3 regions of the Lysinibacillus sp. BNK-21 genome follow, and region 1 is predicted to be linked to each of the others. Evidence: riboswitches for the same ligand, from Rfam matches in the RefSeq annotation. Region 1 holds a riboswitch; each other region holds the start of a gene.
The links. Region 1 has a riboswitch for cobalamin ahead of ACMGGO_RS01745 (FecCD family ABC transporter permease). Riboswitches for the same ligand answer to the same signal wherever they lie in the genome.
Positions count from the first base shown of each region.

Region 2: linked by a shared signal. The riboswitch ahead of ACMGGO_RS11735 (ABC transporter substrate-binding protein) and the one ahead of ACMGGO_RS01745 (FecCD family ABC transporter permease) in region 1 are both predicted to bind cobalamin.
Region 3: linked by a shared signal. The riboswitch ahead of ACMGGO_RS08285 (energy-coupling factor ABC transporter permease) and the one ahead of ACMGGO_RS01745 (FecCD family ABC transporter permease) in region 1 are both predicted to bind cobalamin.

Region 1 covers NZ_JBLQTS010000001.1:344,767-349,561, forward strand. Annotated here, with positions in the region: gene ACMGGO_RS01725 (ATP-binding protein) at 1-25, shown strand, start outside; gene ACMGGO_RS01730 (response regulator transcription factor) at 3-704, shown strand; gene ACMGGO_RS01735 (YdhK family protein) at 746-1,315, opposite strand; gene ACMGGO_RS01740 (biotin transporter BioY) at 1,419-2,015, opposite strand; cobalamin riboswitch at 2,169-2,356, shown strand; gene ACMGGO_RS01745 (FecCD family ABC transporter permease) at 2,502-3,548, shown strand; gene ACMGGO_RS01750 (heme ABC transporter ATP-binding protein) at 3,554-4,345, shown strand; gene dapF (diaminopimelate epimerase) at 4,398-4,795, shown strand, end outside.
Region 2 covers NZ_JBLQTS010000001.1:2,310,776-2,315,570, forward strand. Annotated here, with positions in the region: gene ACMGGO_RS11725 (S9 family peptidase) at 1-1,136, opposite strand, end outside; gene ACMGGO_RS11730 (precorrin-3B methylase) at 1,207-1,884, opposite strand; gene ACMGGO_RS11735 (ABC transporter substrate-binding protein) at 1,937-2,929, opposite strand; cobalamin riboswitch at 3,092-3,279, opposite strand; gene ACMGGO_RS11740 (elongation factor G) at 3,462-4,795, shown strand, end outside.
Region 3 covers NZ_JBLQTS010000001.1:1,640,005-1,644,799, forward strand. Annotated here, with positions in the region: gene ACMGGO_RS08270 (energy-coupling factor ABC transporter ATP-binding protein) at 1-570, opposite strand, end outside; gene cbiQ (cobalt ECF transporter T component CbiQ) at 567-1,340, opposite strand; gene ACMGGO_RS08280 (energy-coupling factor ABC transporter substrate-binding protein) at 1,346-1,618, opposite strand; gene ACMGGO_RS08285 (energy-coupling factor ABC transporter permease) at 1,622-2,368, opposite strand; cobalamin riboswitch at 2,517-2,702, opposite strand; cobalamin riboswitch at 2,954-3,136, shown strand; gene ACMGGO_RS08290 ((2Fe-2S) ferredoxin domain-containing protein) at 3,282-3,653, shown strand; gene cobJ (precorrin-3B C(17)-methyltransferase) at 3,658-4,795, shown strand, end outside.

The DNA.
Region 1 (4,795 bases):
GAGTGAAAACGATTTTATGCATTGATGATGAACCAAGAATGTTAGATTTATTAACCCTTTATTTGGAACCACTATTTAATTGTAGAGCAATGTCTTCTATACAAGAGGCATTGGATTTTTTAGAAGAAGAGCATGTGGATTTAGTTCTTTTGGATATTATGATGCCAGAGATGGATGGGTGGCAGGTTTGCCAGGAAATTAGGAAGTTTTGGGATGTTCCTATCATTATGCTTACTGCAAAAGGAGAACACGCTGATATTGTAAAAGGTTTAAATCTTGGTGCTGATGACTACGTTTTAAAGCCTTTTGATGAGGAAGAATTGTTAGCACGCATACATGCTGTATTAAGAAGAACGATATCTGAAGAAAAAGTGATTAACTTTGAAGGGCTTTGTTTAGATAGAGAGTCCTTTGAAGTATATTTTCAACATAAGGCAATTCCATTAACACCAAAGGAATTTGCCATGCTCGCCCTATTTTTAGATTATCAAAATAGAGCATTTTCTAGAGAACACCTTATACATGCCGTTTGGGGATATGATGTAACGATTGAAGATCGTACCATTGATTCACATGTACGTAATTTACGAGAAAAATTAAGAAAAAGTGGTTTTCCGGCGGATGATTACTTGCAAACCGTTTGGGGCATCGGCTATAAATGGCATAAGTCTGCAAAGAGAAAGCAAATGGAACATAAAAGCTAGAAATTAACCTCTACCAGAATTGAAGGTAGAGGTTATTTCTATTATTTTGGACTAAGCTCTTCTTCTGTTACCCATTTATGATTTGTTACAGCTTCACCACTTGTAGTGGAAGTATAATCAACCATATATACAGTTGTTTGCACAGCCTCGTCAATAAGGACAGTCGCATTTTCCATACCTTCCATATGTGTTGCGTCCGTTTTTACTTCTGTTCCAGGAGCCAGTGGTGCTTCTTGTGGGTCAATTAATTCTTCATGAATTACCCACTTATGCTTTTCTATTCGCTTTCCACCAGTTGTAGGCTCATAGGAAATAACATAGGCAGTTGTAGTATAGGCACCTACTATTGTTGCTTCGGCCCCTTTCATACCTTCCATATGTCCATCTGTAATAATGGCTGTGCTTCCTATAGGAAATTTCGGATTTTCAGCTTTTTTTAACGTTACTGGTACTTCGCCAGAACTTGAATGGTTCATTGTAGAATGATCCATTTCTTCAGCAGCTTCATTAGAAGTGGACGCAGGTTTTGTTTGATCCTCTGTACAAGCCGATAAACTAATTAGAGCGACTACTGATAATAGTCCGACTGACCAACTTTTATTGAATTTCATATGATATCCTCCTCACTATGTGCTCCTAATGTAGCAAATAAATGTGCAGAAACGATGGATATAACCTATGAAAAACATTTCTTTAGTCTGGCGGGGAGATATGCTATTGAATGGGCATGATCTTCAATGTTTTTTGTAATCTATGGGCGAAGATACCAGCAAAAATAGCTAAAATAATATCTTTTGGTAGTGGAGGAATCATCCAAAGCCAAGCGAGCTTATATGAAAAATTCTCTGGCGCACTTGCCCATAGCTTATAGGCAAAAAACATCCAATTTGTTCCTATCAAATAATTTATAGCCGTTGCTACCAAAGCAGCTACGATAAAACTTTTCTTTGTTCCGCTTCGTTCTACGATTAACCCCGCAACAAATGCCGCAAATATAAATGTAATAATAAACCCAAAGGTAGGGCTTAAAATTTGGCCAATTCCACCACCGAAACGAGCAAAGACAGGAGCTCCTGCCAATCCTACGCACATATAAATTGTGCAGGCGAGCGCACCTTTTCTACTACCAAGAATAAGCCCTGCTAAAATTGCAAAGAAGGTTTGAAGCGTAATGGGTACACCACCAACTACCATAAAAGGTGCAAAGGAAGTGATATTAGCACCCACCATCATTAACGTTGTAAATAATCCAATGTAGGTAATGTCGACAGTTCTTAACTTATGGTGACTATGTTGTGTAACAGTTGCCATGATTTCACCTCGTTTTATAAGTTATTACTGCTAGTGTAAAAAACGAATACATTTGTGTCAACTTTATTATTTGTATAAGTTAACGCAATTACTGAATTAAATTGAAGTAGACTATCTATCTATAAAAATGTATGATAGAATCGTCACAATTTTATAACTTCAAATACTATTGGTGTGACATTTTGAATGTCACTTAAAAGGGAAGTCGGTGGAAGTCCGACGCTGTCCCGCAACTGTAACGATGAATCCTATAATATGATTTGCCACTGTTTAAGAATGGGAAGGCAATTATAGGATAGTGAATCGAAGCCAGGAGACCTGCCATTTAGTAATACCTGTAATGCCCACGAGGATGCAAGCAATTACGGACAATAGCTGGATATTTTTCTGACTTTGTTTAATCTTGGGTATTTCTATGCGCATTTTCGCATGGGATACCTTTTTTTATTGCTTCATTCATCAATATTCAGTAGGAGTTTAAAACAGATGAATAAAAAATTTATGTTATTTTCCTTCGTACTTTTCATGGTATTAATTGTTTCAATGACCTTTGCTGTAATGGTTGGCTCAGTTTCAGTTACACCGTTATATGTATGGAAAGTTATTCTTTCTAAAATTCCTTTTATACAAAATTCGATCGAGCAAGATTGGAGTCGCTCTCAGGAAATCATCATCTGGCAAATAAGAGCACCTCGTGTTTTGCTAGCTGCGATAGTAGGAGCGGGGTTAGCTATTGCAGGGGCGGCCATTCAGGCACTAGTACGTAATTCTATTGCAGACCCGTATATTCTAGGGATTTCTTCAGGGGCAGCTGTCGGAGCTACTTCTGTGATTATTTTAGGAGCCTTTTCATTTTTAGGTATTTACGCTCTTTCAGTATCCGCATTCCTTGGTTCATTACTTGCCATTGCACTTGTCTTTTTCTTATCACGTGTTGGGGGACGTGTCTCTATTTTCCGCTTGCTATTGGCAGGCATGGCTGTGTCCTTTATCTTAACGGCTATCTCTAACTTTATTTTAATGATGTCAAAGCAAGAAGGGGCCTTAAAGGCTGTTATGTTTTGGATGCTAGGTAGTTTAGCTGGAGCCAAATGGAATAATATTGTGATTCCAGCTTTCGTATTCTTGGTTGTATTTGGGCTACTGTGGCTACACTATCGCAATTTAAATTTATTATTACTAGGAGAAGAGGCGGCAGTGACATTAGGCGTTAATCTTCAGCAATTCCGTATTCAGTTAATACTACTAGTATCTCTATTAACAGGTGTGCTTGTCGCAGTTAGTGGTTCTATAGGATTTGTGGGATTGATTATTCCCCATATTGTGCGTTTAATTGTGGGCTCAAACTATAAATACGTAATACCTATCAGTGCTTTAATAGGTGGAATATTCTTAGTGTGGGCAGATGCTTTTGCTCGAATTATTATTGCTCCTCAGGAAATGCCAATTGGTATTATTACAGCTTTTTGTGGAGGACCATTTTTCATTTGGCTTCTCCGTCGTAACAACTATTCTTTCGGTGAAGGAGATTAACTTCCATGACATTAGAAGCGAAACAAGTATCATTCTCCATTTACGATCAGCGTATACTGCATGATGTAAGCATTCAAATAAAAGAAAAGCAATTTGTTGGATTAATTGGTCCTAATGGGAGCGGCAAATCAACATTGTTAAAAAATATGTATCGTCTCCTAAAACCTGAAAGTGGATCGGTAGTATTAAATGAGCAAGATATATTAAAGCAATCAAGTAAAGCAATTGCGAAAAATTTGGCTGTTGTAAGCCAAGAGACACCCGTATTATTTGATTTCACTGTGCATGATTTAGTCAGTATGGGAAGAACCCCACATAAAAAGCTGTTAGAGCTTGATCAAGAGAAAGATTTTCAAATTGTTAAAGAGGCTCTTAGGCAAACGGGCATATCGCATTTAGAGAAACGAAGCTTTAGTTCGCTTTCTGGTGGCGAGAAAAAACGTGTCATGGTTGCAAGGGCACTCGCTCAACAAGCACAGATATTAATATTAGATGAGCCGACGAATCATTTAGATATTCAACATCAACTTCAACTTATGGATTTAATTCAGACTTTGCATTTAACCGTAGTAGCAGCTTTACATGATTTGAATATTGCTGCTATGTATTGCGATCAAATTTACGTTTTACAGCAAGGGCGAATAGTTTGTCATGGTACACCAGAGGAAGTACTTACGCCAACAGTGCTGCAAGATGTATTTGGTGTTTTTGCGGATATTCAAATACATCCAATGACAGGGAAGCCGTATCTTACATATGTACCTGAACAGTTCACGAAGGGGGTTAGCCAAATATAGAAAAGTGTCATCTTCTATTAGATACATAAAACATCCTTTAAGGAGTGACTGTATGCAAATAGCCTTTACGAAAATGCATGGTATTGGCAACAGCTATATCTACCTTGATCTTTTCCAACATGATTACAAGGAAGATATCTTTTGTGAATTGGCTCAAAAAATGGCCAATATCCATACTGGTATTGGCTCAGATGGATTGATTATTATCCAACCCTCTAAAATTGCTGACTGTGGTATGCGTGTATTTAATAAAGATGGATCTGAGGGGACAAATTGTGGTAACGGTCTTCGCTGTGTTGCTAAGTATATTTTTGAACGTCATATTGTACGACAAGAGCTAATTACGATTGAAACGAAATCCGGGATTATGCTGGCACAGGTAGTGGTGCAAGACAATCGTGTAATAGAAGTGATTGTCGATATGGGCAAACCTCTCTTATTGCGCAAAGA
Region 2 (4,795 bases), 2.0 Mb from region 1:
AACAGATCGCCTGGATTGGTCGTTGTGCTAATAGCCGCAATAGCCTGATCGTTTTGCGCATCAAGTGAGAAGCCATAGACATATTGATCATCATGGATAGCTGGGTAAATTTCGCCATCTAGATTTCCGTAATAAATCGCCGCATTGCCGTGATCTGTGACTTGGAAGTAGAAGCTATGATTATCATTCATCCATTGCACACGTGGTGAAGCTACACCTTGCAGGAAATCACCGATGACATAATCACCAACAGGCGCATCAAATTCACTTGTTACACAGTTTAGTAGTTTTTGCTCCATGTCATAAATCCAAAGCTTTGCTTGTGTGGCATTTTCAAATTCACGTTCTCCACCTACAAAAGAAAGATAGCGACTATTCGGAGACCAAGCTGTTTGGTAATAAGCACCCGAACCTTCTGTTAGCTTGTGACTCTGCTTAGATTCTAACTCCAATAAATAGATATCCACATTAAATGAGAAATCTAAATCCTCCGCTTTATCTGCTAAGTACGTAAGGTATTTGCCATCTGGCGACCAAGTACCCAGATGGCAGTACTCTTTGCCTTCTGTCACTTGTTCTAGCTCTCCTGATGCCACATTGACAATGGCAATATGGGTAAACTGCTCCATATCAATAAATCCACCAGCATCCGATTTGTGTTTCATTTTCTCGATTTCTAGTGGCTTTAGTTCTTTATCCTTTTTCTTCTCATCCTCCGCTTTATCTAGGATGGTTTCATCTTTCCCTAGCACGACTGAAAAAGCAATTTTCTTGCCACATGGTGACCAGACAGGGGAGGTCGCTCCATTTTTACAATGTGTCACCTGTTTTGCCTCTCCACCTGCTTTCGAAAGAACATAAATTTGCGACTTACCTGTTCTCGTTGACAAAAATGCAATTTGACTACCATCTGGTGACCAAACAGGGGAACTCGTTCTATCTTCACCAAATGTCCATTGCTGTGGTGTTTTGTCCTTCAAGTTTATGTAAAACAAATTCGATATATAGTCATTTTTCTTCTCGTCCATACGAGTCTCTACATAAACTACCTCTGTCCCATCTGGTGAAAGCTGTGGATCTGCTACTGATTTTAAGTGATAAAGATCTTCTGGTTGAATCCCTTGTTTCGATGTCATGTTCTTGCTCCTTTGTATTGTAATTTTCTGTGCCTTACTACAATACTTCGACACCCTAAGTAATATTCCTCTATTTAATTGAATTTTTTACTAGTTCCCAATATTCTGCTGACTTTGTTCTGCGATAAAATTTATAAAAGGGCTCATTTGGGCGAGCATGCTCCTTATAAAGATTTATCAGGTGCAGTAAAAAATCTTCAATTTGTGTGACGTCTACCCTCTTAGCGAATAACGTGCCTGCCTGTGCCTTTGCTCCCATTGGTACTGCCCCTAAATAGACATCAAAGCTTTCTTGTTGGTAAACGAGTCCAATATCATCATAGACTGCATTGTAGCAAGCTGATGCACAGCCATTAATATTGACACGCAGTCTTGCAGGGACCTTCATCCCCTCTATGGCATGATAGAGCTGTTCGGTTATCGGAGCAGCCTCCATTTTCTCCCCATCACAAAAATCGCAGGCCTTCATGGCTATGATTGAACCAGAGGGAGCAACATAAAGACCTGCTTCCTGTAAGGCTTGCACCGCTTCCGTGGCATCGCACGTTGGTATGGATACGAGTATACTATAGGAAGCAGAATATTTTATCGCCCCCTTTTCGCCAGCAATTTCGGCTATTTTTTGGAATTGTGCAGGAGTATAATGCTTATTAATAATGCCAGGGCTAACGGCTAGACGGGTAAACTCACCATGACGGTTCAGTGTTTCAAATGTTTGATCTGGTACATTTTTTTGAAATGCGTTCATTTTTATCGCTCCTTATAAAAAAGGAGCTAGCAAAAACGCTAGCTCGAATGGATTAAAAGTTTTCAGGATAGAAGCCCTTTGCTAAAATTTCAATGGCCTCTGCCGCACGAACCCCTTCAGACGCTGCTGAAAGTGGCAGGATGACAAAGCGCTCATTTTTGACCGCTTCCATCTCCTTTAAGGCTGGATCATTTTTTAAGAATTGGATCTTTTGGTCTGCCGTTGTTTCACCGTAATCAATCACGACAACTACCTCTGGGTTGCGGTCTACTGCATCTTCCTTCGACACAGTTGTCCAGCCTGATTCCACATCACCAAAGATATTTTGTCCACCCGCGATTGTCACAAGCTCATTCATAAAGTTTTGACCAGCTGTAAATACATCCTTTTCACCGCTATCAAACACAAGAACACGTAATTTTTCGCTATCTTTTGGTAATTTAGCTTGTACTGCCTCTACATCTTTCGTCATTTGCTCAATTAAAGCTTCGCCACGATCCTCAATACGGAAAATCTTCGCGATATTGCGAATATCAGTGAAAATATCCTCTATTGTTGGCTTTGTCATGTTGGAAGCCGTATGTAAATACGTATGGATGCCTAATTCTTCAAGCTCTTCTGGTGTGCCTACACCCTTTTCGCCAAAGCCACTTTTCCAGCCAGCATATAGGAAATCTGCCTCGGCATCGATGACTTGCTCCTTCGTTGGGTATTGATCGGAAAGAACAGGGACCTTATCGTATGCCTCTTGCAGTGGTTCATAGATTTTATCATCTAAGTAAGCTGTCCCTACCATAGAATCCTCTAAACCAAGTGCTAGCATAATTTCTGTCACATGTTGATTTAAGCTAATCGCTTTTGTTGGTGCTTCCGTATATGTTTGAGTTGTGTCATTATTTTTAATGGTTACTGCTGCTGCCGCCTCAGATGGCTCAACCTTTTCACCTTGTGCAGCTGATTCCGTTTTGTCCTTTGCGTTACAAGCCCCTAAAACAGCGACCAAGGCAATGATCATCATCAACCATATACTTTTCCATTTCTTCATGTCCTTTTCTCCTTTGCTGTTAAAATATAGAAAGAAATCAGAGACTTCTTTACTACTAAGGTAGTTGGAAGGGCATAAAAAAACCCTCTTGTCGCCAAGAGAGTAGCATAGTGAAATAACGGTATCATTACCTTCATCACTATCCCCATCCTCGTGGTTCTTAGTCAAAAAATACATACTGGCAGGTATCCTGGCTTAGGTTCATCATCTATACGCCTTCCCATAGTTTCACTACAGTGGCATGCTGTATAGACTCCCCATTTACAGTTGCGGGACAGCATCGGAATTGCACCGATTTCCCTTTTAAGCAAATGACCAATGCCATTTGCACCAATACGTTCTATAATGGTCAATACTATTGATAGACTAGCAGAAGAAAATTTATCGCGCAATCAGTAGTATGACACTAAAAGTATAATCATCATTATATTAGCACTATTTCGACATAAAGACGAACTATTTTACAAGAAATATAGAAGCTAGTATTCTGTTACAATAAAAAGATAGCATTCTATAGAAACGAGGATTTCTTATGTACAAAACGATCGGTGTACTTGCGCACGTGGATGCAGGAAAAACGACCTTCTCTGAGCAAGTGCTTTTTCATACAAATAGTATTCAAGCACGGGGGCGTGTTGATCATCAGGATACCTTTCTTGATCATCATGAGCTAGAGCGCAGACGGGGCATTACGATATTTGCCGAGCAAGGGCGCATGAATATTGGCGATGATACATACACATTGATTGATACGCCAGGGCATGTCGATTTCTCCCCTGAGATGGAGCGTGCCATTCGTGTGATGGATTATGCCATTATTATCATTAGCGCTGTCGAAGGGATACAGGGCCATACAGAAACAGTGTGGCAACTTTTACGTCAATACCATGTCCCTACCTTCTTCTTTATCAACAAAATGGATCGTGAGGGTGCCAATATGGAGGCCGTCATCAGCCAGCTTCGCAAAGATTGCTCTCAGCATGTATTGCTCATCGATGAGCCACTGCGAGCAGACTATGTATCAAATAATATTATGGAATGGCTGGCGGAGCGCGACGAAAAATTGCTTGATGCCTTTCTAAATGAGTCATTGGAGCATGAACAGTGTCTTGCTCAATTAAAGGAAATGATTAAAAATGAAGGTGCCTTCCCTTGCTTTGCTGGCTCGGCCTTAAAGGATGAGGGCATTCAGGAATTTCTTGACCAGCTCCCGCTGTTAACGGCTTCCCATTTTGACAAGGATGCCCCGTTTGAGGGCGAGGTTTTTAAGATTCGTCATGATGGGCACCAGCGTTTAACCTTTATGAAGGCAACCAAGGGCTCGTTGCATGTACGAGATGAATTTTCATTTGACGAAGTAACAGAAAAAGTGACCGAAATTCGCCTTTATAACGGCAGTCGCTTTGAGACCGTTCAACAGGTAGAGGCAGGAGAAATTTTCGCTGTCAAAGGACTGAGCCAGGCAAACATTGGGGATCGAATCGGTACAACGATGCTATCACAGCCCTATGAGCTTGTCCCAACCTTACAGGCAAAGGTTCAATATGAGGGTGATCAGCATATCAAGGAAGTGCTACAGATTTTCCGTTTACTCGAAGCAGAAGAACCGTCCTTGCGTGTGGTCTGGCAGGAAAAATTTCAGGAAATCCATGTGCATATTATGGGTGCCATTCAATTGGAGGTCCTGACAGAGGTATTAATGACGCGTTTTTCATTAGCTGTCTCCTTTGGTGAGCCGCAAATTTTATACATGGAAACCATTGCGACGACCGTAACGGGCTATGGTCATTTCGAGCCCCTCAAGCATTATGCAGAAGTTCATTTATTAATGGAGCCAAATCCACGTGGAACAGGTAATACCTTCAC
Region 3 (4,795 bases), 1.3 Mb from region 1:
ACCATCATCTAATTTGGCTAAGTATTGTAATACTTGTGTAGCATAATAATTATCAAGACCTGCTGTTGGTTCATCTAACAAAAGGACAGAGGGCTCCATCGCTAAAACACCTGCCATTGCTACACGTTTTTTCTGACCTACGCTTAAAAAATGAATGGGTTTATCAAGCAAATCTTCCACTTCGGTTTGCGCAACGGCCCATGCTATTTTTTCTTCCGTTTTTTCAGTAGACCAGCCGAGATTCAATGGGCCAAATGCTATATCTTGCTTGACGGTCCCTGAAAAAAGCTGATGATCTGCATTCTGAAAAACAATGCCGACTTTTTGGCGTAGGGCCTTTAAAGCTTTTCGACTATATTCCAGATCGTTGCCTTCGAATACAATCGTTCCAGCTGTAGGTTTTAAAATACCGTTAAGATGCTGAAATAAAGTCGATTTTCCTGCGCCATTATGCCCGAGTATGGCGATTTTTTTACCTTTTGGAATGTCTAATGTAATATCTGACAACGCCTTCGTACCATCCGCATAGGCATAAGATAATTGGTTGAGTTTAAAATAAAATGCTGTCATGTAAAATACCCTCCATATACGATGAGGACTAGTAAAATAGCTGCCATGCCTAGCCAATTTTTCTTGCTATAAGAGCCCATCTCTTGCCAGTAGACAGCCTCGCCTCCACGTGATTGCATGGCATTGTTGAGCTCTCGGCTACGCTGAAACATTTCCACAAATAATGCCACAATAAGCATGGAGACAGAGCGTAGCCATTGCATCGGTGAATGATAGCCAAGACGTGCTTGCTGGGCGAGATGTATATTTTGCATGCTTTCTAAAAACATAAAAATAAAACGATAGATTAGTTCGACGAGCTCCACTAATAAAGAGGGAAGTCGCCATTGTCGTAGCACATAACATATTCCTTGTACGGAAGTGGTTAGAATTAAAAAGTATAAACAACTAATGCTACCAAGGACAATAAAGAACAGCTGTTGCGCTGCTAAAACACTTGCATTCCCAATAAAGACAGTCCAATTCCTAAATGTAAACGACCAAATATGGGCAGGGAGTGTATTCGTTGATGATGTAAAGGAAAGTAAAATAGATACGAGACTTGTTAATAAGAAAAAGCTAGGTAGCAATAATAATTTGCCGTAGTATGCAAGCGGAATTTTTGCACCTAAAATGATAAAAGCACTCATTACAAAAAATGTAATGAGTGAAAGTCGTTCATCTCTCATGATGAGCGTTATGAGAAGTAGTCCAAGTGAAAATATCATTTTTTCTAGCGGATGAACGGACGCTAGCTTATTCAGATAGGCATACTTATCAATGAGTAACATAATGGTTAACCTTCTTTGTGTTTGCCACGCATATAGCCGATGAAGTAGCCAATAAAGCCAGCTCCTATAGCTGCCTGTAGCACGAATAATAAGCTTTCGATTTCACCACTTGGTGGCTCCCATAGACTTTCAAACCATGGTTCATATTCCGCATTAATTTCACCAATAGCTGCTTCTGCTTCTCCATCAGCACCACCAAATTCAGCACCTTTTTGTATGAATAAGGGAATGATGGCTAACAACACAACAATTGCTAATAACAATAAATTTTTCTTCATTTGTTAATGTGCCTCCTTTGTTGAGAAAACACGTAACGTTTTTAATTCGCTAACATTGTATTTTTTCAAGAAATTCATCACAATGACCGTTAAAATTCCTTCACTCACTGCTAAAGGAATTTGAGTTAAGGCAAAAATACCTGCAAACTTTGTAAAGGATGCCATAAAGCCTCCAACCTCTGAAGGAAAGGCTAGTGCTAGTTGTACAGAAGTCACAATGTATGTACCTAAATCACCAAGCATAGCTGCAAAGAATATGGCTAGTGAAAATGACAACCCTACTTTTTGAGCCCCTTTAAAGACAAAGTAAGCAATAAAAGGACCAACAATAGCCATAGAAAAGGCATTAGCCCCTAAAGTTGTAATTCCTCCATGAGCTAATAATAAAGATTGAAATAATAAAACGATTGTTCCAATTACACTCATTGCTAGAGGGCCAAAGAGTACTGTCCCAAGTCCTACACCAGTTGGGTGAGAGCAACTACCTGTAACTGAAGGGATTTTTAGGGCGGATAGCACAAAGGCAAAGGCCCCTGAAAGCCCCAAAAGCATTTTTGTTTCAGGATTTTCATCAATGGTTTTTCGAATAGAACGCAATCCTAGAATGATAAATGGGATAGAGATCACCCACCAAAAAATAGCCCATTCGATTGGTAAAAAACCTTCCATGATATGCATGGCAAAGGCACGTTTTGGCACGATTAAAAAGGCTAGTAAAAAATAACTAAGTTTCCACCATGATAATTTCAAAAAGCTTTCCTCCTAACTAATTAATAGATTTTTAGAATATTGCGTGCGTAATTAAAAAAAGCACTTCTCCTTAGGTGGAAAAGTGCATAGCTAAAAAAGCAAATAACAGTCTCATCTGCTAAGCCGCACACCTATCCTCGTAGGTTGAAACGATCACTTATTTTTCGGCAGGTCTCCTGGCTCTAGTTCAATGCTTTATAGGTCTTCCCATCCGTTGGACAGTGACATATTCTATAAAGCTCCCTATTACAGTGGCGGGACCGCGCCGGACTCAAACCGGCTTCCCTTTTAAGCAAAATGACAAGCACTTTGCACCGAAAAACATTCAAATTGTGAGATTTCACGACAAAGTGTAACATGAATTTCCATAAATATGCTATACCTTTTATGAAATTTTTTAAATTAAAGGTCAACGGTGAATATTCTGATAAAATTTTGTGCGCAAATTATATAGATTGTATAAATTTCATACCTAGTTCCATTCAAAATTGATAAATTTGTCATAAATTTTTAAAGAAATATTGAAATTTTAAAATAATAAGATATGATAAAGACAGTTTTCTATTTAAAATTCTACTAAAAATTTCATATAAAACGTCAATAAGTGCTCGAATAGCTCGAGATAATAGGGAAATTGGTGAAAATCCAATACAGCCCCCGCTACTGTAATAGCTGATGAAATCGCAAAGCCACTGGTACAAACTTGGGAAGGTGCGACAGTAAAATGAAGCTTAAGTCAGGAAACCTGCTTATTTGATTGTGCATGCAAACTTTTCGGAGGGAGAAGTTGAAGCGAAAGCGGGTACCTGTATTTCATTCTATTCGTTTTTATTTGGCTTCTACAAAACCTTTACTCTTCGTTATAGAGTAAAGGTTTTTCTTTTTCCAAAAAGCAAATGAGGGGAGACAGAAGATGACAACTTGGAATTTAGAGGGGATGAAAACACATCTCTTTATTTGCAATGGCAGTAGCTGCATGAAGAAGGATGGGGAGGAAATTACCTTAGCCATTCGAGATGAGATACAACGGCAAGCACTCGATCAGGAAATACATACGACAAGAACGCGCTGTAATGGACGCTGCAAGGATGCTTGTGTGGTAATCGCTTATCCTCAAGGAAACTGGTATCGTGTGCCATCAACAGAGCATGCTAGAACACTAGTACAAGATTTACATCATGAATCCTTATACAACGAACATGTCTTTACACTTCGTGAAGGTACATTACAGCGTACTGCTCAAACAACTGCCATTAAAGGGATCGAAAAGGTGAAAGAGGGGTAACAACATGGCGCAAAAAGGAAAAATTTTCGTAGTAGGCTTTGGACCTGGAGATTTTAAGCATATTACGACACGTGCAGTAGAGGCTTTACAACAAAGTGATATGATTATAGGCTATAAAACCTATGTAGAGCTGATTCAAGATTTAGTAAGTGCAAAATCGATTGTTAGTACAGGCATGACAGAAGAAGTGTCGCGTGCACAGGAAGCCGTTCGTCAAGCCGAAGCAGGGAGCATCGTCTCAGTAATTTCGAGTGGTGATGCAGGCGTCTATGGCATGGCAGGATTAGTCTATGAGGTGTTAATTGAGCTAGGCTGGACAGAAGCAACAGGAATTGAAGTTGAAATTGTTCCTGGGATTTCTGCGATTAATTCATGCGCTAGCATACTTGGTGCACCTATTATGCATGATGCTTGTACAATCAGTTTGAGTGACCATCTAACACCTTGGAATTTAATTGCAAAGCGTGTCGAGGCAGCTGCAATGGCGGACTTTGTCATTGCTTTATACAATCCTAAAAGTGGACGTCGAACAAGACAAATTGTCGAGGCTCAACGAATACTCTTAGAATATCGTTCGCCAGACACACCAGTTGGGCTTGTGAAAAGTGCCTATCGAGAACGTCAAGAAGTGACCATGACAACACTAGCAGAAATGCTAGAACATGATATTGGTATGTTGACAACTGTCATTATCGGGAATTCGTCAACATTTTTCTATGACAATAAGATGATTACGCCCCGCGGTTACCAACGTAAATATACCCTGGGTGAAGAGAAACAGCCATTACGTCCACATCAACGTTTACGCGAAGAAAATGAACCTTGGGCAATGAACCAAGAGACGGGAACAGCGCGAAATGACTTTACGGCTGACCCTAATGCAGGGCGCTTTAATAAACCCAGTATAGCCGCTACGCCAAAGCCGAAAAAAACAGCTCTTGAAATGGCTACAGCGGCACTTGCAATGGTAAAAGGGACAAGCGCAGTCAAAGTAACACCGAAGCTTGTACAGCAAAAAATAGAATCTATTTTTGAATTAGCAGTAAGTCCTGGTGTAGCCAATAAGTTTTTTACTCCCCAGCAAATGATGATGTTAGCGGAGGTCGTTGGGGATGAGGGGACGATGGAATACACACCAGATC